3 regions of the Psychrobium sp. 1_MG-2023 genome follow, and region 3 is predicted to be linked to each of the others. Evidence: predicted binding sites of a transcription regulator. Region 3 holds the regulator's gene; each other region holds the start of a gene.

Region 1 (7,719 bases), on a different contig from region 3:
TGAATCGCCAAAATAAAATACGGCAGAGCCGAGTAAGCCGATTAAAAAAATTACTGGAGCAAGAGCATCCAGTAACGAGGGTTGTTTATGCTGTTGTGTCATAAAAAATCCGATTTGTTATTATTATATTGTTGGTGGTTAGGCCAAGTGGCAAATCAGTGCTACTGATTGACGTAATTGACACTATTCTTTTATACATTGATACTACCATTTGAATCAATTAGATAGAATCATTTATCTAACGACCACTAATGGAGTATTGTAATAAAGAAAGCCGCATAAATGCGGCCAATTATAAACGATAGGAGAGATTATCGTTAATTTTTTACTAATCGATCTTGGTCGATATAGTTAAATGTGACATAAGATGCTTCATCAAGATATGGGTCTAAATCAAGCCCTTTCTTGGGTAGGTCATCTAATGATTTAACCTGCTCTAATCCTTGCGCTTTGCGACGCAAGTTTGCGCGAAGTAAAGCTGTTTGTTCTTTCTTATCGCGCTCAGCAATTCGCACACTTTCAACAAGGCTTATCGATTTCTTATCTTTTTCAGCGTGGTACTTTTCAATATCAGTTGCCATAAATTGAAACTCTTGCTCAGCAGCGATACGTTGCAAGTGTTTTTGCTTCAGCGGCTCAAACATCTGTTTAGAAATATCACTTAATGGCTGATATTTAGCTTTTGCTACACTGTCCCATGGCAAAGTATTATCTGCCACTACTTCACCAAATTCATCGGCCACAATAGGTGTAGGGAATGAAATATCAGGAATAACCCCTTTATTTTGTGTACTGCCACCGTTGATTCGATAGAATTTCTGTATAGTGTATTGAATGAAACCAATCGGCTTTTCATAAAAATCGAAGATTTTACTCAACGAGCGATGTTGTTGTACTGTCCCTTTACCGAAGGTTTGTTCCCCTAAAACAATCGCACGGCCATAATCTTGTAAGGCAGCAGCGAAAATTTCTGAAGCTGAAGCACTATAACGATTAACAAGGACCGATACTGGACCATCATAAAAGGTTGTAGTGTCTGGGTCATATTTTACATCAACACGGCTATTGCCACTTTTAATTTGAACAATTGGGCCTTCATCAATGAATAACCCACTTAAAGCAGCGGCTTCAGTTAGTGCACCACCACCGTTGTTTCTTAAGTCAACGACAATGCCTTCGACTTGTTGTTCTTTTAATTCAGTGATCAATTTTTTAACATCTTGAGTTAAATTAACGTAGAAACTAGGAATTGATATGACCCCTAATTTACGCCCTTTAAACTCTGGTAATTGAGACTCAAACACTTCAGATTTAGCTTGACGATCTTCGAGTTTGATTTTATCACGAACAATAGATACAACTTGGGGTTTACTTGCGCCACCGGCGGTACCTGAAATTATTTCTAATTTAACTGTCGAACCTTTTGGCCCTTTAATTAAATCAACAACATCATCTAATCGCCAGCCAATCACATCGACAATTTCGCCATTACCCTGGCCCACTCCGATAATTTTATCATCAGGAGAAAGCTGTTCACTTTTATCCGCAGGACCACCTGCCACTAGATTTGTAATGGTTGTGTAATCATCACGAGATTGCAGCATTGCACCAATGCCTTCAAGAGACAAACTCATCTCAACCTGAAAACGTTCAGCATTTCTTGGTGATAAGTAACTTGTATGCGGGTCGATAGCGCGAGCGAACGAATTCATGAAGACTTGATAAACATCTTCACTTTGTGTCTGAGTAATTCGCTTTAATGCATTATTGTATCGTTTAGCCAATACTTTACTAATTTCTGGCCATTCTTTACCAGCCAGCTTGAGGTTTAACGCATCATACTTAACACGTTGACGCCATAGCTCTTGCAACTCAGCTTTAGTTAGCACCCATTGCGCATCTTCTCGGTCATATTGATACTCATCGTCAATGGTAAAGTCCATTGGCTTATCAAGTAACGATAAAGCATATGTAAAACGTTCAAAACTACGTTGTAGTTGTAGTTGGAAGATTTCGTAAACTGGGGCAACTTGCCCAGTCTTTAACATGTCATCGTATTGCTTATCGTATTGAGCAAAAGACTCGATGTCACCTTTGGTGAATAAGCTCTTGTTAAAATCAAGACTCTCAAAGTAGCGTTTAGCAATCTTAGATGAGAACTGATCATTAAGATCAATTGACTTAAAATGGGTGCGTGTAAATAAGCCAGTCATCCGAGTCGTGGATACTTTATGTTGTGGCTCTGGATGTAGCTGAGGTATTTTATCTACTGTCAATTTTGCATCGAGTGCAAAAGCACTTGCTGACAAGCAAAAAGGTAAAATACCCAACGTTATACGATTCAACATAAAAGTCTCCTATGACTCGTTTTTTATTAAGCTAGCTAAGCCAAGGTTATGCCTTGGCTAAAATCTGGTCTAGCTTGACTTTTACAACCATACCCGAAGTAAGCTGTACTTTTACATCAGACTTCGCAATATCAACGATAGTTCCGTTCATCGGTGTTTTTGCAACAGTAACTAACACTTTTTGGTCAATTTTTAACGCTGACACATCTTCAACTTTAACACCAGTTTCCACTTTTGTCGCTTTAGCAGGCTTGCTAGAACGCGCTTTTGTAGCAACTTTAGCACGTGCAGGCTTAGCTTTACGTGGTTTATCAGTCGACTCCGCCGGCTTTTTAGCGGCTTCACGCTGCTTCGCTTTAGCTTGGCTTTCAGCCAATGTTTGCTGGGCGTGCTCAATATGCTCTTGTGTTAATTCATCACCTAGGTTGCCATCTAAGTCAACACGCTTAGCGCCTGCCTTAATGCAACGTAAGTAACGCCAGCTAGTGGTATAGTGACGAATCGCACCACGTAGTTGGGTTTTACTCACTCGCTCATCTTCAGCAAGGCGTTCACTTAATTCTTGGAATAAGCCAATTTTAAGTGGTTTCGCTTCGCCTTTAAGGCTGAAACATTGTGGGAACTGCTCGGCTAATAAAGCGATGATCGCTTTGTTATCAGTAAGTTTAGCTGTACTATTCATTTATTCTTCCGAGTTTACTTCAAATTCTTCAATTAAAAATGTTACAAAATGTTCGATGAGATCGTCATCGAGCTCTAGTAGCCCTGGTTGATACTGCCAATAGGGCCAAATGGCTTCAAGCATTTCACGAAACAGATTGACATCTATATTCGGGTCAATAACTTGATAGAGTTTATGATAAATTCTATTAATATTATCTGCGGCTAGGGCCTCTTCACCTTCCCACTCACCAACTTCATTGGCTTCAAATAGAAATTCATGAATATCTACAACATCATACATAGCGCATTATTTTCCTAAAACAAACTAACATCAAGTGCTATTAATTATACATTATGGCTAATGACACTCGACTAGATGATGATTTAATACATCAACTATCATTTCAAGTCCTTGCTGATCAGCAGCATCAAAGCGATCTTTAACCGGACTATCAATATCAAGGACACCGATTATTTCATCGTTAACGACCAACGGGATGACAATCTCGGACTCAGAAGCAGCATCGCAAGCAATATGGCCAGGGAACTGATGAACATCGGCAACACGTTGGGTCATGCCAGTAGTAACAGCTGCTCCGCAAACGCCTTTGTTTAAAGGGATACGATAGCAGGCAACATTACCTTGGAACGGTCCTAAAACTAACTGCTCATCTTTTAAAAAATAAAAGCCAACCCAATTAATGGTTGAAAGCGATTGATTTAGCAATGCACCGACATTAGAAAGAACAGCGACAGCATCAAACTCATTGTCGATAAGCGCGTTAACTTGGCGTGAAAGTAATGGGTAATCTATACTCAATGATCTACTCAATTCTTTAGGCGAACTAATAATAATGGCTGGCTACTATACCTGACTTGGATTAAATGAAAAGAGTAATTGTCAGGCAAAACAGCCTCATTGTTCACATTTGCTACAATTATGTCCTTTAACATTGTGAAGGAGCCGATAATTGTCGGTTATTTATCGTATCAACAGCAACTATATTACCGTAATAACTAAAGCTTGTTATAATCCACTTATTCCCTAGCAATAAGCAATTTTCGATGAATAAGCACCTGCCACAATCTTTTCTGGATCTCATTTCAGTCGATCTCCCTGACCACTTAATACTTGAAGACTTAGTTGAAGCCTGTCATCGCTCTCTTCGTTTTAGTATACGTGTTAATACATTAAAAATTTCAACGGACGCCTTTATTGAACTAATGCAACCTTTTGGTTGGACATTTGAGTCGATCCCATGGTGTAGTGAAGGTTTTTGGGTCGAATTAAACACCTCAACTGTTGCTCCAGGACGATTACCCGAACATTTTTCAGGCTTGTTCTATATTCAAGAAGCCAGCTCTATGTTGCCGCCTGTGGCGCTATTTAATGCCATGAATCAACGTGATGAATTTAACACTGTGCTTGATCTAGCAGCAGCACCGGGTTCAAAAACAACACAAATTGCTGCCCTTATGAATAATCAAGGCTTATTGGTCGCTAATGAATTTTCCTCAAGTCGTATAAAAGCATTGCACAGCAATCTAACTCGCCTTGGTATTACCAACACGCTAATTAGCCACTTCGACGGTTCCGTGCATGGTGACTATTTAGAGAATTCATTTGACGCTATCTTACTTGACGCCCCCTGTAGTGGTGAAGGTACCGTCCGGAAGGACCCCGATGCATTCAAAAACTGGACCAGAGCGCACATTGATGAAGTGTCGACGCTGCAAAAACAGCTAATAAAGTCAGCATTTATGGCGTTAAAGCCAGGTGGTCAATTGGTTTACTCAACATGCGCACTGAACTGTATTGAAAATCAAGGAGTATGCCAATACCTACTAGATGAATTTCCCGAGCAAGTTGACGTCGTTAGCCTACATGAGTTATTTCCCAATGCCCTAGCGAGCTGCACCGAGCAAGGTTATTTACATATTTGGCCACAAATTTATGATAGTGAAGGCTTTTTTATCGCAAAATTCATCAAAAAAGGTTCAACTGAACTCAGCTCTCAACCAGCGTTTAAAAGCAAACTTCCTTATAAGGAGCTCACAGAAAAACAACTTAAGGATTTGACGCCTCCCCTGATGGCTCACTTAAAGATGGATTTCCTTGAACATGGCCAGCTTTACCAACGTGATAAAGAAATCTGGTTTTTCCCAAAGAACAGTCAGCTGTTGCTAAGCAATATGCGGTTTGTGAGACATGGCGTTAAGCTACTCGATATAAAACCAAAGCAATTTGTGATCTGTCACGATGCACTTACAGCCTTTGGACTGGATGGCTTACCCCTGACACGAGATCAGGTTGTACAGTTTTACAGGGGGCAAGACTTAGCCATTGAAAACTCAAATAAAGCCAAGGGAGAAGTTAGATTAACCTATCAAGGTCAATGTATTGGCTTAGGGAAGTGGGTCGGAAATAAAGTTAAAAACAAATTACCAAGGCAGTTAGTCAACGACAACGTTGCAATTTAAACGCAATAAAACGGGGGAAGTTAAATATTTCAACTACACTAAACAGAGTAGAGCAAAGGCTCTGACTGGTTTAGACACGATTCTTTAACCCTTCCCCTAAGCTCGGAACAACTGGAATAGTTCCGGGCTCTTTTTATTGCTATACAAACTTAAATTTGTATTTAACGCGCATCAACTACAGTTTGACCGATAGGTGCGAAACTTAGCATAGCTAGTTTTAAATGTTGAATACCAAAAGGAATACCAATAATCGTAACAAAACAAGCAACAGCATGTAATATATGGCCTATAGCCAACCAGATACCAAATAGTAAGAACCAAATTATGTTACCCACTGTTCCTAAGCTTCCAGTACCAATATCACGACGCTTTGTAACATATTGACGATCATCAATGTCTCGACCGAATGGCCAGAATGAAAGCTGAGCGATAACGAAACAAGAGCGCGCAAATGGGATGCCGACAATTGTAATACAGGCAATAATACCAGCGAGGACCCACATCAGTCCCATCACTAAACCACCACAAATAAACCAAGCTACATTAAATAATAATCGTAAAACACTCATAGTTACCTCATAATCATAAATTCACTATTTATAAAGCAACCTTCAAGCCAATAATTAAAGAGGCTATAAAACAACAATTTAAACTAAAACAAGATAAACAACCTCACACCCATCTGGTTAATAAAACCATTTTATAATTTATTTGGCCAACTTAACTTTAGTTATACTTATACCCTGCGACTGAGAGACGCTCACGCAATGGACTAAGTTGTGTTTCATAATGCTTCCAGCGCTTTGATGAACTCTGATACATCGGTTGTCTCACTTGCCAACGGCTAGGTGTATTAACCGCTCTTTGCGTTGTATGATACTGCATACATTGCGAATCCCACTCAAGTCCGACAAATTCAAGTAAGCCCCGTGTAACTCCTTCTTGATCTGAGATTAACGATTCGTACCTTAATTCAAAGATATCAAGTGGTAGCACACGTTGCCAATGACTCATCATTCGATCATGATCTAAAAAGTAATCGCCAAATGCATTAAGATCAACTGAGAAATCATTGACTAAGCTAAACATTTCAATGTAACAAGAGAGTCCTATATCAAGAGGATCGCGCTTACAATAAACAATTTTTGCTTTAGGAAAAATTGCAGCGATGAGGCCTAAATACATAAAATTCATTGGAAGTTTGTCAGTAAAAAAAGTTTCCTTATCAATCCCAGCGCTCCTGACATTATCACAATAATCCTTTAGCGCTTTGTTTAAGGCTTGCTCAGTCAGCGCTCTCACATCATCATGCTCGCTCCCTAACACTTGTTTAGATAATTTGGGAATAACAGTTAACTCCCCGCAACCAAAAACATTTTCATGGGAAGCTAGAATTTGCTCAGCCAATGTTGTGCCTGACCTTGGCATACCAATAATAAATACTGGCGTTAAATCACACACATCCCCCTTGGCAATATTCTCAAACAAGGGCTTGTTAAACGCATTGATAATACGATTACACAGCTGACGATTAAATTCTGCGTTGTATTCGCCTTTGAATGACTTCTGTGCCAAACAGCTAGTCTTAAAATGCACAAATGCTTTGTCATATTGCCCTACACTATCAAAATATTTTCCTAGCCCATTATTGAGTTTGGCCTTATCTTCAGCATTTAGCGATGTATCTCTAGCAACTCTCACCGCAGTATTGATTAGTTCGCTCTGTGGGGTAAAGCTTTTAATCGAAATTATGTTCGCTAATGAACGAACGTGCTCAGGTTCAATCGCCAACACACGTAGATAGAATGTAATCGCATCCTCAAATTTGCCTAATTCTTCACTCGTGATCCCTGCACCATGCAGCGCCTTAATGTGATTTGGTTGGATTGCTAGCGTGTTTTTATACCAGTGTAAAGACTCTTGATAATCGCGCGCTTCTTTGAGCGCTTGAGCTAAATTAAACAGACCGTAATCTACCTTCGGCGCTAACTCAACGACCTGACGATATACTTTGATTGCTTTTTTTAATTGCTCATTATCCACTAATATATTGGCTAAGGTATTTAGTGTATCAATATGATTAGGTCCACGTCGTATCCCCTCTTCTAATACCTGTTGCGCCTTAGCAGACTTGCCAATGGCAAGATAAACTTGAGCCAAATGGTTATAGGCACGAATGTCGTCAGGCTCAATGGTGATAGAACGTTCAATGAGCGTCACCGCTTGC
Region 2 (7,719 bases), on a different contig from region 3:
TTCAACATGGCCTGAGGTCTTATTAACTAGCGAAGAGATAATACCAATGGTGGTGGACTTACCCGCACCATTGGGCCCTAACAGAGCGTAGAAATCCCCTTGCGCCACTTCAAGGTTTATTCCTTTAAGTGCTTCAAACCCATCAGCGTAAGTCTTTGTTAAGCCGTTTATAGTAAGTGCTTTCATATTGCTCCGTTTATTCAGACTTGAGCTGTTCAACACCGCACAGCAGCCAAGAGCCAAATTATATACCTGCGCCCAAGTAGCAACAACTGTAAACTAAATTTTGTCAAAGCTCAGTGGCTAGATTAAACGACCTTTGCTAACCTTAAAAGACGAGATAAGGAAATGATTGAATGAAATATAACGACATCATTGATTTTTGGTTCAATCAACTCAAACCGCAGCAACATTGGGTGAAAGATCCAAAATTAGACCAACTGATTAGCCAGCAATTTAAAACCATTCATCACAGAGCAGCTCAATGTGAGCTTAGTGAGTGGCGTCGCAAACCTGAGGGGCGGTTAGCTGAAATCATTATTTTAGATCAGTTTTCTCGCAATATGTTTCGTGATCAACCTCAATCATTTGCCTATGACGCTCAGGCACTGACTTTAGCGCAAGAAGCAATTAATCTTGGCATGGATATTAAACTGCCAATAAGCAAGCGTTGTTTTTTATACCTACCTTTTATGCACAGTGAGTCATTAGCGATACACAAAACAGCTTGCCAGTTATTTAACCAGCCCGGATTAGAGCAAAATTATGAGTTTGAAATGCAGCACTATGCGATTATCAAAGCGTTTGGTCGCTACCCTCATCGCAATAGTATCTTAGGCCGACGCTCAACACCTGAGGAGATCAGTTTTTTACGTCAGCCTAATTCGAGCTTCTAGCGTGCTTGTAAAACAACTAAAGTTTAAGGTTGTAAAGGAATCACTTTAGCGATATACGGCAAGTTACGGTATTTTTCCGCATAATCGATGCCATAACCTACGACGAACTCATCGGGGATACTATAGCCAATCCAGTCAACGTCCACATCAACTTCACGACGAGAAGGCTTATCAAGCAAAGTACACAGTTTTAATGATTTTGGTTGGCGCAGACTTAAGATCTCAACGATCTTAGCCAAGGTATTACCTGTATCAATAATATCTTCAACGATAATCACATCACGACCTTTAATATTTTCAGTTAGGTCTTTTAGGATTTTTACGTCTCTAGTGCTTTCCATACTAGAGCCATAACTAGAAACCGTCATAAAGTCGAGCGACAAAGGTAAATCGATTTGGCGGCAAAGGTCTGCAAGAAATACGACTGAACCACGTAGAAGAGCAACTAATAGTAAATTGTCACTGTCTTGATAATGTTGTTCAATCCGTTGACCAATCTCGGCAACTTTATCTGTGATTTGTTGCTCAGAGATCATTACCTCTGTCGTATGTTTCATCATAGTTGTTCCTACGGCCTTAAGGCGCACATCATTATTTTGGGAATATGAAGTGCGCATCCTAGCGAGTTCAACGATAAAAGGCGACTAAGGAAACAGTAAGCTGTGAGTTAGATCACTGCCCATTCATCCATGGTAAAACCAAAGATTGCTCTATATCAAGGTGGTCAAGGATTCGAGCTACCATGAAATCAATAATTTCTTCTAAACTCTGTGGTTTGTGATAAAAACCCGGTGCCAAGGGCATCATGGTTACGCCCATCTGTGACAACGCGTGCATATTTTCAAGGTGAATGGTCGATAATGGGCTTTCGCGCCAGGCGATAATCAACTGACCGCGCTCTTTTAAAATAACATCAGCCGCACGCTCAATTAAGTTATTACTCGCACCATGACGAATAGCAGACAACGTCCCCATCGAACACGGACAAATAATCATCTGCTTAGGCGACGAAGAGCCAGAAGCAGGAGCCGAAAACCAATCACTACGATCGAGCAATTTAATTTGTTCGTCAGCCGCTGAAAAGTGCTCTGTCAACATTTGTTGTGCCTGTTCTAATGAATCAGGCAAACTAAAGTCAGCTTCTGTAGCCAATACTATTTTTGCCGCATCTGATAGTAATAGATAAACTTGAGAATCTGCGGCAATCAATTGTTGTAATAATCGTAAACCATAAGGCGCACCTGATGCACCGGTTAACGCTAAAGTTATACGTCGGTTAAATTGGTTCACGCCGTTTCCTCTGTTACTGCTAAGCCATCAAGTAATTTTTGGTGAATACCACCAAAACCGCCGTTACTCATCACTAAAAGGTGATCTCCGGGCTGGCTTTTTGCAATAATTTGTTCAATTAATATGTCTAAGTTGTTTTCAATCACCGTCGCTGGCGACGTACCATTAACCATTGCCCGCATATCCCAATGAATATCATCAGGTTGGTACATAAAAATTGCATCAGCCTCACTCATTGAATTAAACAAAGTATTCTGATGAACCCCTTGTTTCATTGTATTAGAACGTGGTTCGAGAATGGCGAAGATACGCTCTTGACCCACGCGTGCACGCAAGCCTTCAAGCGTTGTATGTATCGCAGTTGGGTGATGAGCAAAGTCATCATAAACACTAATATTATTAACCTGCCCTTTATACTCAAGGCGGCGTTTAGCATTTACAAAGGTCGCTAATGCAGCTATCGCTGCTTGCGGCTTAACGCCAATATGACGGGCGGCTGCAATCGCCATTAAGCCATTGTGAACATTATGTTTGCCGATCTCAGACCAATTAACGATACCTTGTGATTGCCCTTCAAATAACACTTCAAAACTTGAACCATCGCTGGTTAATAAGTTAAATGACCAATCCGCTTTAGGGCCAAGTTGTTGCTGTTCACTCCAACACCCCATTTCAAGTACTTCGTCAATGACCTTATCGTTTTGTGGGGTAACCACTAAACCGTTACTTGGCACCATACGTAATAAGTGATGAAATTGACGCTGAATAGCGGCTAAGTCAGGGAAAATATCCGCATGATCATACTCAAGGTTATTCACCACTAATGTTCTTGGTCGGTAGTGCACAAATTTAGAGCGCTTATCGAAAAACGCGCTATCGTATTCATCAGCTTCGACCACAAAAAATGGCGCATCACCTAATCGCGCAGAGACTCCGAGACATTGCGGAACACCGCCAATTAAGAAGCCCGGCGCTTGTCCTGTCTGATCTAAAATCCACGCCACCATGCTGGCGGTGGTCGTTTTGCCATGGGTTCCAGATAAAGCAATAACCCAGCGATCTTTTAATAGGTTTTCAAGCAACCACTGCGGTCCAGATGTATAAGGAATATTACGGTCAAGGACATGCTCGACACAGGGATTACCACGGCTCATCGCATTACCGATAACCACTAAATCAGGAACAGGGTCTAATTGGCTCGGGTCATACCCTTCAATTAGCCCAATACCACTCTCTTCGAGTTGAGTACTCATTGGCGGATAGACATTGGCATCACTGCCCGTCACTTTAAAGCCCAACTCTCGGGCTAGAATAGCAATACCACCCATAAAGGTGCCGCAAATTCCCAAAATATGAATATGTTTCATCTAAACTGCTCTGCGCTGATCGTTTTTATAATCGCATCATACCAACTAAAGCCGCATGATGCATTTTTCTCTGAGTGCTCGACTTGTTACTTTGAACACCCTGCGAGATTTTAATTGAAATACATGACTCTATCATGAACAAAAAAAGCCACTTACAACCTGTAAGTGGCAATCACCTTAACTAGCTTCTACTAGTGAGCAGCGAAAAACAGCTTAATTAGCTTTAAGAGACACAAACTCAGGGTAAGCATCCACACCACAATCTGCGATGTCCATACCTAAATACTCTTCTTCTTCAGTAACGCGAATACCAATAGTTTTCTTAAGAGCAAACCACACCACAAAACTCGTTGAAAATACCCATGCGAAGATTATCGCAGCACCCGATAGTTGCCCTACAAAAGTCGCATCAGCGTTACTAAACGGTACGAGTAATAGACCAAATAAGCCAGCGATGCCATGTACTGAAACCGCACCCACTGGGTCATCAAATTTCAGTTTATCTAATGCAACAATAGAGAACACCACTAAACCACCTGCTAATAAGCCAATTAATGCTGCAACAGGTAACGAAGGTGATAGCGGATCAGCGGTGATAGCAACTAACCCGGCTAACGCACCATTTAAAATCATCGTTAAATCAGCCTTACCCCATAGGAAGCGACAAACTAATAACGCACTGATTGCGCCAACGGCCGCCGCCGAGTTAGTGTTTACAAAGATTTTAGCCACTGAACTCGCATTTTCAGCATCTGATACCATCAGCTGAGAACCACCGTTAAAGCCAAACCACCCCATCCATAAGATAAATGTACCTAAGGTTGCCATTGGTAAGTTTGACCCTGGAATTGGGTTTACTTCACCGTTTTTACCGTATTTACCTTTACGCGCCCCCAGTAATAACACACCAGCAACCGCCGCGGCTGCGCCAGCCATATGCACAATACCCGAACCAGCAAAGTCAACGAAGCCTAGCTCTGAAACGAAACCACCACCCCAAGTCCAGTAACCTTCCATTGGGTAAATAAAGCCTGTTAGTACCACTGAAAATAATAAGAATGACCAGAGCTTCATCCGCTCAGCAACAGCCCCTGACACAATCGACATTGCAGTTGCAACAAAGACCACTTGGAAAAAGAAGTCAGATTCTAACGCATGATCAGCATCTGCCGCCTGTGTACCAATAAACCCTGCAATGCTCGGGATTAAGCCACCTTCAACATTATCAACGTACATAATGTTATAGCCGACCAATAAAAACATAGTACAAGAGATTGCATACAAACAAATATTCTTGGTAAGTATTTCAGTCGTATTTTTAGAACGAACTAAACCCGCTTCTAACATGGCAAATCCTGCAGCCATCCACATAACCAATGCACCCGAGATTAAAAAATAAAATGTATCTAGTGCAAACCGTAACTCTGATACCGTAGTACCTAGTTTCGCTAATTCTTCCATTAGTGTTCCCCTTAACCTTGATAATTCAACTTTAACGACAGTTAAAGTGCTTCTAAATCTGTTTCACCCGTACGAATACGTACTGTTTGCTCTAAATCGGTGACAAATATTTTTCCATCTCCAATCTTTCCCGTATGAGCCGCATTCGTTATGGCTTCAATAATTAGCTCTACCTGCTCTTGACGACATGCAATCTCAATTTTTACTTTCGGTAAAAAGTCCACTTGATACTCTGCGCCGCGATAAAGTTCGGTATGGCCTTTTTGACGGCCAAAGCCTCTAATTTCAGATACGGTTAAACCATCGACCCCGATATCAGAAATCGCCATACGTACATCATCTAGTTTGAATGGTTTGATAATGGCATTGATCATTTTCATTGAAACGTTCCTCTCAGTAATATTCAGCACCCGATGAATGCCGTTGATAAGAAGAGAGTTACAAATGACGTACCAAAAATATAAGTCGCTGTTTGTATGGTGAAAGTTGTTTTTGTTTCAGCGATAGGAATGTAAACGTGCACCAATTGTGCGCAAGTAAATTAATAATTGCGCCAAAAGAGCTCATGAGAAAAGGAGCAAAGTATTCTGCTTAAATGATTATAAAGAGAGTAAATATTGGTGTGCTTGTCTTAGCTGATGTTGATTAAACACTTTAACGCCATGTGCGCGTAATAATGTTGTTGTAACCCCCTGACCAACAATGAGTTTATTGGTAAATTCTCCATCATAAACCTCACTACTGCCACAAGAAGGGCTTCGCTCGGTTAAAATTGCCACTTTTATATCGTATTGTTGACACAATGATAAGGCGATATGCGCGCCTTTAATAAAATAATCGGTAACATCGTCACCTTGTTTATCCATGACACGATTACGTTGCTCAATAACGCCTTGACTATCACCTGCAATAATTTCAGCAGGGAGCCGTGGAATAGCCATTCCAGCATCAACCTCAGGACATACAGCAATAACGCGCCCTTGTGTTTTCCATTGCATAATGAGCTGTTCCGGCTCAGTAATGACTTGCCCGTCATAACGTACTTTGCGCCCTAATAAACACGCACTTATTAATATTTTTTCCATCATCATAACCATTGGGTAATAAAAAAGCCGTTAAATTACTTTAACGGCTTTTACGGTCATTAGCTAAGTTAGTTTAGACTAGCTTGCCATGACACTGTTTGTATTTCTTACCTGAGCCACATGGACAAGGTTCGTTACGACCCACTTTGTCATGCTCGCGCATTACAGCGCCTTGTGGTTTAGCTTCTTGTTCAGACTGAGCACTTGCATCATCATGTTGATAATTCATCTCAACATTTTCACTTTGTCGGCGTTGCTCTTCCATTTCTTGCACATCTTCAGGTGCTTGAATTTGGATCTTACTTAACAATACAACCACGTCAGTTTTTAGCGACTCTAATAGGTCTTGGAATAACTCAAACGACTCACGCTTAAATTCCTGCTTAGGATTCTTTTGCGCATAGCCACGTAAGTGAATACCTTGACGAAGGTGATCCATCGCTGCTAAGTGTTCTTTCCATAAACCATCAAGTGTTTGCAGCATAACTGCTTTTTCGAATTGACGTAATGCGTCAGCACCAACAACCTCTTCTTTTTCTTTGTACGATTGCTCAACAGTTTCGATGATCTTTTCACGAAGGTTTTCTTCATGCAGACTTTCGTCTTCTTTTAACATCGTTGCGATTGGCATATCGATTAGGAAGTCGTTGCGTAAACGCTCTTCCAGGCCTTCAACATCCCACTGCTCTTCCAATGATTGGAACGGAATATATTGAGTCACTGTATTATCAACAACATCTTTACGGATGTTGTTGATTGTTTCAGAAATATCAGCTTCATCCATTAGCTCATTACGCTGCTCGTAAATCACTTTACGTTGATCATTGGCAACATCATCATACTCAAGCAATTGCTTACGCATATCAAAGTTACGACCTTCAACTTTACGTTGTGCATTTTCAATTGCGCGGTTTACCCATGGATGTTCAATGGCTTCGCCATGTTCCATACCTAGCTTTTTCATCATCACGGTCATACGCTCAGAAGCAAAGATACGCATGAGGCTGTCTTCCATCGATAGATAGAAGCGAGATGCACCCGCGTCACCCTGACGACCCGCACGACCACGTAGCTGGTTGTCGATACGACGTGACTCATGACGCTCAGTACCAAGAATATATAAACCACCTGCGGCTAACACTTTGTCGTGTTGAACCTGCCAATCGGCTTTAATATTATCGATTTGCTCTTGGGTTGGGTTGGTTAGCTTATCAACCTTAGTTTGCCAGTTACCACCTAACATGATATCGGTACCACGACCGGCCATATTAGTGGCGATAGTGACACTGCCAATCTCACCTGCAGAAGCAATAATCTCAGCTTCTTTTTGGTGGAACTTAGCATTAAGTACATTGTGCTTAATTTTTTCTTTCTTTAGCAGCTGTGCTAAATATTCAGACGACTCAATTGAAATAGTACCAACAAGGGCCGGTTGGCCTCGTTCTTGACACTCTTTAATATCGGCAATAATCGCTTCATACTTTTCTTGCGTAGACATGTAAATCAAGTCAGCCATGTCATTACGGACCATTGGACGGTTTGTTGGGATTACCACCGTATCAAGACCGTAAATGTGCTGGAACTCAAATGCTTCAGTGTCCGCGGTTCCCGTCATTCCCG
Region 3 (7,719 bases):
TGTTCGATAGCCGTTCTGATCCCATCAACATCGCTATTGCGTAATACCTTGGCGACCAATTGCATTTGACGGCGAAAGCCTTCTTTGGTGTGGCGAATACGGTTGGCTAGCGTTACAGCAGCCTGTAGTTCATCACTCATAGGCAGGCTGGCTCGCTGACTATCTGATAATGCCATAATCGTCCGACCTAGACTGTGATAATCTTCTGCTTGACGTTTTAATTCACTACGGCTCACCCAATCGTCTAAATCTGAACCGACTTCAATGGTTGCTTTTTTCGCTTTGCTCATTGATTTTCTCAACTATAGTAATTACTGACGACATTGTAGCATTTTTTTTCTTAGAACAGATCGCTTGATGCTCAAGCATGCTAAGATATTGACATATATTATAGATAGGAATTGCCTTGTGGCTGTAGATAACGATATTTTTGATGAATTGGCTCGGGTGAAAGAGTCCGTAGCAAAAGCATTAGACTCGGCGAAACGTCATGGCGCTTCGAGTGCTGAAGTATCAATGAGCAAGCAAACAGGGTTATGTGTTTCTACACGTTTGCGTGAAGTTGAGACGGTTGAGTTTAACCATGATGGTGCACTGGGGATCAGTGTATATTGTGGCAATCGTAAGGGCAGTAGCTCGACATCGGATTTAAGTGAATCGGCAATCGAAAGTGCTGTGAAAGCTGCTATTAGTATTGCTAAACACACTTCAGAAGATCCTTATAATGGTTTGGCTGATGCCGATTTGATGGTCACTAACCCTCCAGATCTTGATTTATATCACCCTGGTAGCTTAGACCCGCAGTTTGCGATTGAGCAAGCCCTCGCTGCTGAGGATGCCGCGTTAAGCTACAGTGAAGAAATTACCAACTCTGATGGTGCGTCATATAACTCTCATCAAGGCCTTCGTGTTTACGGAAATAGTCACGGCTTATTAGAAGGCTACCCGAGCACGCGTCACAGCTTATCTTGTGTCACCATTGGCGAGCGTAATGGCGAGATGGAGCGAGACTATGATTATGCGGTTTCGCGTTATCCTAATAAATTAGGCTCTCCTAAATTAATTGGTGAGAAAGCGGCTCAACATACTATCGATCGCTTAGGGGCGAGAAAATTAGAGACAATGACTGTTCCTGTTGTCATTGATGCTTCATTATCAGCGGGTTTTATTGGTCACCTTGTTTCTGCTATTGGCGGTGGTAGCTTATACCGTAAAGCGAGCTTCTTGCTTGATCGTAAAGGCGAACAAATTTTCCCTTCATGGTTAAGTATTGAAGAAAAACCTCATTTAAAAGGTTACTTAGCTTCAACGCCTTTTGATCATGAAGGTTTAGCGACAAAGGATTTAACCGTCATTGATAACGGTGTGTTAGCGAGCTACTTAATTACCAGCTATGCTGGCCGTAAGTTGAATATGCAACCTACAGGGCACGCTGGTGGTACACACACATGGTTAGTAAATAACACTGTTGCTGAGCAAAGTGAATTATTAAAGCAGATGGGAACAGGCTTGTTGGTAACGGACTTAATGGGCTCATCGGTGAATATTATTACAGGTGATTATTCACGTGGTGCTGCTGGCTTTTGGGTGGAAAATGGCGTTATTCAATACCCTGTCCATGAAATCACCATTGCAGGCAACCTCAATGATATGTATAAAAATATCGTTGCAATATCTGGCGATGTTGATGAACGAAAGAGTACCTTATGTGGCTCAATCCTACTGGAAGAAATGAAGGTGGCTGGTAACTAAACCACCTTGAACCAGTGCGTTATATAGCCCGAGTTATCAATTGATAACTCGGGCTTTTTTGTTAACTACGGCGTATAAACTAAAGTCGCTGTACCGAGGAAGGCAAAAATACCCACGACGTCAGTAATCGTGGTTAACACGACCCCTCCAGCCAGCGCTGGGTCGATTTTAAGGCGCCTCATAACAAGTGGTATTAATACACCGGAAAGGCCAGCAGCAGTCATATTAGCTAACATTGCAAAGGCAATGACGAGGCCAAGTTTGATGTCTCCTTGCCATAATGCAACGACAACGGAGAGTATGAGTGCCCAAATAAGCCCATTGAGAGCACCGATCGCGAGCTCTTTGCCAATGAGCCATCGTTTATTACGATCACCAATGTGACCAAGTGCCATACCGCGAATAATTAAGGTCAATGTTTGATTTCCAGCGATACCACCCATACTTGGTACCAAGGTGTTCAATATAGCCAGAATTGCCATTTGCGCAAGAATAGGCTCAAACATATTACTAACAGCAACAGCAGCGAGTGCTGTTAGTAAGTTAATACCAAGCCACACTGAACGTTTTTGAGTACTTTTAATAACAGGAGCGAAGGTATCTTCTTCATCATCTAAACCCGCCATACTCATCATGGAATGCTCTGCGTCTTCACGAATGATGTCAACAACATCATCAATGGTGATCCGGCCCAGAAGTTTTCCTTCACCATCAATAACTGGTGCCGAAACCCAGTCATGTCGCTCAAATTGCTGTGCGACTTCAGTATCTTCCATTGTTGCAGGGATGGCTTCTAGGGTGCGATCCATGATTTGGGACACTGTCATTATCGGGTTAGATGTAATTAAGGTTGATAGCGTAACACCACCTAACAATGTATCTTCTTTATCAACAACGTAGAGCATGTCGGTCGCTTCAGGCAACTCACCTTTAAGACGAAGGTAACGTAAAACTACATCAAGATTTACATCAGGGCGCAAGGTGACTGTATCTGTGTTCATGATACTGCCGGCAGTATCTTCTTCGTAGGCCATTGCCGCCTCAACTCGGTGGCGGTCTTGCGCATCCATCGCTTCAAGTACTTGCTGGTAGATGCTATCAGGTAAAGTACGTAAAACTTCGGTTAAGTCATCGGTGTCCATAGTCTCGGCAGCTGCCGCAAGCTGGTGAGCTTGCATCTGCCGAACAATGCTTTTTTGTACATCCTCTGAAAGCTCTTCTAGGATGTCACCCTGATCATCATGGTCAACAAGTTGCCATAACACCTGACGAGTTTTATAAGGACTAGATTCAAGTAAAAGCGCAACGTCACAAGCGGGTAGATCCATCAATATTTGTCGCACATGAACAAACATACCACTGCTGAGGGCTTTTTCTACCTCATCGAAGCGTTGGTTTGAGAATTCTTGTTTAACAACTGTCTCTGGCATTGGCTTTCGCTTTTATTTCATATTGATTAAGGATAAATTGATTTTTATAAAATTAACGTTAACTCAGTTTTAATCGATTTTTGTTATGTCTTGGCTTTACGAAACATCTCACGGTGGTGAATCTGGATATTGTGCTTTTTGTGAGAAAAGTTTTTAGCTAATTGTTGCGCAATATAAACACTGCGATGTTGCCCGCCAGTACAGCCAATCGCTATTGTGAGGTAACTGCGATTATTTTTTTCTAAGTGAGGCAGCCAAGTATCAATAAAAGTAGTGAGTTGTTCTTCAAGTTGATTCACTAGAGGCTCCGCAGCTAAATACTGTTGTACTGGCGCATCAAGCCCTGTGAGTGGACGCAACTCTGGTTCCCAATGGGGGTTAGGTAAAAAGCGAACATCGAATACAAAATCGACATCTCGTGGCAGACCATATTTAAAACCAAATGATTCAAATACTAATACCAGCTCGCTATCGGTATTGCCAAGAATACGCTCTTTAATCAAGTCACTTAATTGATATATTGTTAACTCACCAGTATCAATCTTTAAGTCGGCTACTTCTGCAAGTTGACGTAATAATGATTTTTCTTCTTTAACCGCTTCAGATAGCGTCATGCACTGTTTGGTTAGCGGGTGCAGGCGTCTGGTCTCACTGTATCGTTTGATTAACGTGGTGCTGGGTGCATCAAGGAAAACTATCTCTAAATCACAGCTTGCTGATAATTGCTCGATTAATTGGCTCAGCTCTGATTGCGTACTAGGAATGTTTCGTACATCAAGACTCACCGCAACAGGTTGCTCCATCTCCTTCATGCTATCGATAAACGAATGCAGCAAGTTCATTGGTAAGTTATCAACGCAGTAATAGCCTAAATCTTCTAATACACGTAAAGCGACACTCTTTCCCGAGCCTGACGTTCCGCTAATGATAGTTAATTTCAATCGAGCATCCATGATGGTTATCTTGTTAATGTTCTTATTTTAGGGGGTTTGTATTTATTTGCAATGAGATAGCAAAGACTTAGCAACAAAAAAGCCTAGCAATGCTAGGCTTTAGAGTGACACTTTAGACTAAAGAATCTAGTGTCGTTGTAATTTTTCTTTGTGTTTGATCACTTGTCGATCAAGTTTATTGATCATTGAGTCGATCGCGGCATACATGTCTTCGTGAGTGGAGGTAGCAAATACTTCCCCGCCGTTTAGGTGAAGTGTTGCTTCTGCAATTTGTTGGAGTTTTTCTACGTTTAAAACAACATGTACGTTATTAATATGTTCGAAGTGGCGCTCTAATTTACTAAATTTTGTGTGCACATAGTCGTGAAGTGATTCTGTAATAGCTACGTGGTGTCCAGTTAAATTAATTTGCATAAAATGCATCCTCCATTTGGTGAGCTTAAATTAAGCTCTTTCTTTGATTGGAAGGTGGGATTGATAACGCATCACGATATTTTGCAATGGTTCTTCTTGCTACTTTAATCCCTTGTTCCGCTAACAAATCTACAATTTTACTATCGCTTAATGGTTTCTTTGGGCTCTCAGCCGCCACTAGTTTTTTGATAATGGCACGAATCGCAGTTGATGAACATTCACCGCCATTCTCAGTGCTAACGTGGCTTGAAAAAAAGTATTTTAATTCAAAAATACCACGTGGCGTATGCATATACTTTTGTGTGGTTACACGAGAGATAGTTGATTCGTGCATTTCCACTGCTTCAGCGACATCATTTAAAACCAATGGTTTCATCGCTTCTTCGCCGTATTCAAAAAAACCTCTCTGTTGCATTACAATACAATTTGCTACCTTTAGCAAGGTGTCATTTCGGCTTTCTAAACTTTTAATAAACCACTTGGCCTCTTGTAAGTGACCTCGAATAAACTGGGTATCTCCACTGCTCTTACTGGTTTTACTCAGCGCCGCATACTCAGCATTGACCTGAATTTTTGGCATGCAATCTGGGTTTAACTCAACAATCCAGCGTCCTTTTACCTTTTTAACCGATACATCTGGAATAACATATTCATCTTTTTCTTTGATGATAGTACTACCAGGGTGCGGGTTTAGAGTTTGAATCAATCGGATAGCTTCAGCGAGTTGTGCTTCTTTTAATTTGGTTTTTTTAGCAAGCGTGCGGTAATCCCGAGTTGCTAATAACTCCATATAACCTTCAACTAAAAGAATGGCTTCATCTCGCCATGGCGTATCTTCTGCAAGGCGCTTTAATTGAATGGCTAAGCATTCACTTGGGCTGCGTGCTGCTACGCCAATTGGATCAAAGTGTTGGATACGTTTTAATACTGCTTCAACTTCATCTAATTCAATTTCAGGATCGGCCATAGCTGTCAGAATATCTTCACAGTCTTGTGATAGGTATCCAGACTCTTCAACAGCATCAATAATGGCCGTTGCAATTGCTCGATCATTATCGCTAAAAGGCGTTAAATTAGCTTGCCACAACAGGTGATCTTGTAAATTCTCAGTGGTTTCCCCTTGATAAACGAAATCACTTTCAGGTCCTGCTGTCGATGACGCTACCGGTGCCGCTGGGCCAGCAGAGATGTAGTCATCCCAAGTTGTGTCTGTTGGCAGATCGTCGCTGATACTTTGCTTGTCCAGAGCTTCAGAAGTATCAATGGTACTAGAGTCATTGCTGTCAAAGTCATTACTGTCGTTATTGGCTTCTAGCGTACTTGATGAGTCATATTCATGCCCTGCGCCATTATCGTCAGCTTTTGTGTTGGCTTCATTTCCCTCGAAGTTCTCTTCGACCTCGAGTAAAGGATTGCTATCCAACGCTTCTTGGATCTCATTTTGAAGATCGAGAGTTGAAAGTTGCAGCAGCCTAATCGCTTGTTGCAACTGTGGGGTCATTGTAAGCGATTGGCCTAATTTTAACTGTAATGAAGCTTTCATTTAAATCCGTTATCTTGAATGTGCTAAAAGGAAGAGAGCACAAAATTATTTTTATCGTATAGTCTAACTATAGTCTGAATTGCTCTCCGAGATAAACATCTCTGACCGTTTGATTTGATAATATGTCATCTGGTTGGCCTTGTGCAATCATTTCACCATGACTAACAATATAAGCAAATTCACAAACATCTAACGTTTCTCGTACGTTATGGTCAGTGATCAGCACTCCTAAGCCACGTTGCTTTAATTGTTCAATGATTTGTTTTATATCAATCACTGAGATAGGGTCAACGCCAGCAAAGGGTTCATCTAATAAAATGAATTCAGGGTCAGCAGCAAGCGCTCGAGCGATCTCTACACGACGTCTTTCTCCACCAGAGAGGGCCATTCCTAAACTGTTTCTAATGTGCTGGATATGGAATTCTTCTAACAAACTCTCTAGCTTCTCAACTCGTTGAGCTTTATTAAGATCTTTACGAGTTTGTAGGATCGCCATGATGTTATCGTAAACGGATAGCTTTCTGAAAATTGATGACTCTTGTGGCAAATAGCCAATGCCTTGTCGTGCACGCTGGTGCATTGGCATTAATGTAATGTCGTTACCGCCAATAGTCACCTGGCCACTATCGCTTGGCACTAGACCAACTACCATATAGAAAGTTGTTGTTTTACCGGCACCGTTTGGGCCTAATAATCCGACGATTTGCCCTTTAGCGACTTCTAATGACACGTCCTTAACGACTTGGCGTCCAGAGTAGTTCTTTGCTAAATGCTGTGCTCTCAATGTACTCATGGTTTAATTTTTACTTTCATTTGGCTGGAGGATTGTGGTTACTTGGTCTTTTTTGTTTGCATTGCGATCAGCGTTTAAAAGCTGTCTGACCATATCGTAACTAATCGTATCGCCTTTAACGACATTTTTGCCCCAAGTTAATTGAGCGCTACGGTTGAGTTTAATGATATTAGTACCGCGCTCAAATCGGATCTCTTTGGCTTGGGCAGAAATATTATTCCCATCGCCGACTCGTTGTGAGAAGCGTGCTGGCCTACCAATTAATACCATAAGCTCAACACCATGCTCTCCATGATTGTATACTTCTAAGCGATCGGCAGTAATTTCAATTGACCCTTGCTTAATGGTGACATTACCTTTGTACACCGCAATATTTTTTGCTAAATCAATATACTGGTTATCGGCGTTGATTGATGCTTGTTGTTTAAAGTCATCAGATAATGCCGTGGCGGTGTTACTAGTCAGTAGTGCTAATAGAAAAAAAGCACTAGCTTTGAGTGTTTTCATAGATTGCCTGTATATTTTTAATAATTTCAAATTGTTGTTCATTAAAGCTGGCACGTAAGCCTAAGCCTTCAATTTTGTATTTATGACCGATTATCTCTATCGCACTGTCACTCTCAATTAACATATTGTTCAAGTTGAGATTCAGCCGTGCTGCTTTGATTTGCTGAACTTTTTCTTCGGGATTAATCGCGCTAATAATAACATCTTTTTCTAACACAACGCGGTCCTGCTGGTTAAATGTGCCTCGAGAGGCATTTATTTTCCAACGCGCGCCACCGTTTTTGGGGTAAATTATGTAGCTGGGGTTAATTAAGACGGTTACATCCT

What was found. The regulator sigma-54, encoded in region 3, starts transcription at its own class of promoters, with help from an activator protein. The targets are predictions, from matches to a motif close to GTTGGCACGNNNNTNGNNT.
Region 1: Q8W26_RS04375 (YccF domain-containing protein) is a predicted target of sigma-54. The motif match lies at 6,095-6,113, and genes of this name have one in related genera.
Region 2: Q8W26_RS09965 (P-II family nitrogen regulator) is a predicted target of sigma-54. The motif match lies at 5,453-5,471, and genes of this name have one in related genera.

Annotation. Positions count from the first base shown of each region.
Region 1 is NZ_JAUYVJ010000005.1:166,304-174,022, forward strand. Features, by position in the region: gene nhaC (Na+/H+ antiporter NhaC) at 1-102, opposite strand, end outside; gene prc (carboxy terminal-processing peptidase) at 318-2,345, opposite strand; gene proQ (RNA chaperone ProQ) at 2,395-3,030, opposite strand; gene Q8W26_RS04360 (hypothetical protein) at 3,031-3,312, opposite strand; gene Q8W26_RS04365 (GAF domain-containing protein) at 3,370-3,831, opposite strand; gene rsmF (16S rRNA (cytosine(1407)-C(5))-methyltransferase RsmF) at 4,077-5,492, shown strand; gene Q8W26_RS04375 (YccF domain-containing protein) at 5,654-6,061, opposite strand; gene Q8W26_RS04380 (sulfotransferase) at 6,219-7,719, opposite strand, start outside.
Region 2 is NZ_JAUYVJ010000016.1:46,280-53,998, reverse strand. Features, by position in the region: gene Q8W26_RS09995 (ABC transporter ATP-binding protein) at 1-186, opposite strand, end outside; gene Q8W26_RS09990 (DUF924 family protein) at 357-896, shown strand; gene hpt (hypoxanthine phosphoribosyltransferase) at 920-1,513, opposite strand; gene Q8W26_RS09980 (flavin prenyltransferase UbiX) at 1,569-2,186, opposite strand; gene mpl (UDP-N-acetylmuramate:L-alanyl-gamma-D-glutamyl-meso-diaminopimelate ligase) at 2,183-3,553, opposite strand; gene Q8W26_RS09970 (ammonium transporter) at 3,767-5,014, opposite strand; gene Q8W26_RS09965 (P-II family nitrogen regulator) at 5,056-5,394, opposite strand; gene Q8W26_RS09960 (DUF523 domain-containing protein) at 5,614-6,099, opposite strand; gene secA (preprotein translocase subunit SecA) at 6,173-7,719, opposite strand, start outside.
Region 3 is NZ_JAUYVJ010000008.1:73,787-81,505, reverse strand. Features, by position in the region: gene yjgA (ribosome biogenesis factor YjgA) at 1-290, opposite strand, end outside; gene pmbA (metalloprotease PmbA) at 427-1,752, shown strand; gene mgtE (magnesium transporter) at 1,818-3,182, opposite strand; gene rapZ (RNase adapter RapZ) at 3,266-4,123, opposite strand; gene hpf (ribosome hibernation promoting factor) at 4,262-4,549, opposite strand; gene Q8W26_RS06040 (RNA polymerase factor sigma-54) at 4,575-6,092, opposite strand; gene lptB (LPS export ABC transporter ATP-binding protein) at 6,160-6,885, opposite strand; gene lptA (lipopolysaccharide transport periplasmic protein LptA) at 6,889-7,392, opposite strand; gene lptC (LPS export ABC transporter periplasmic protein LptC) at 7,373-7,719, opposite strand, start outside.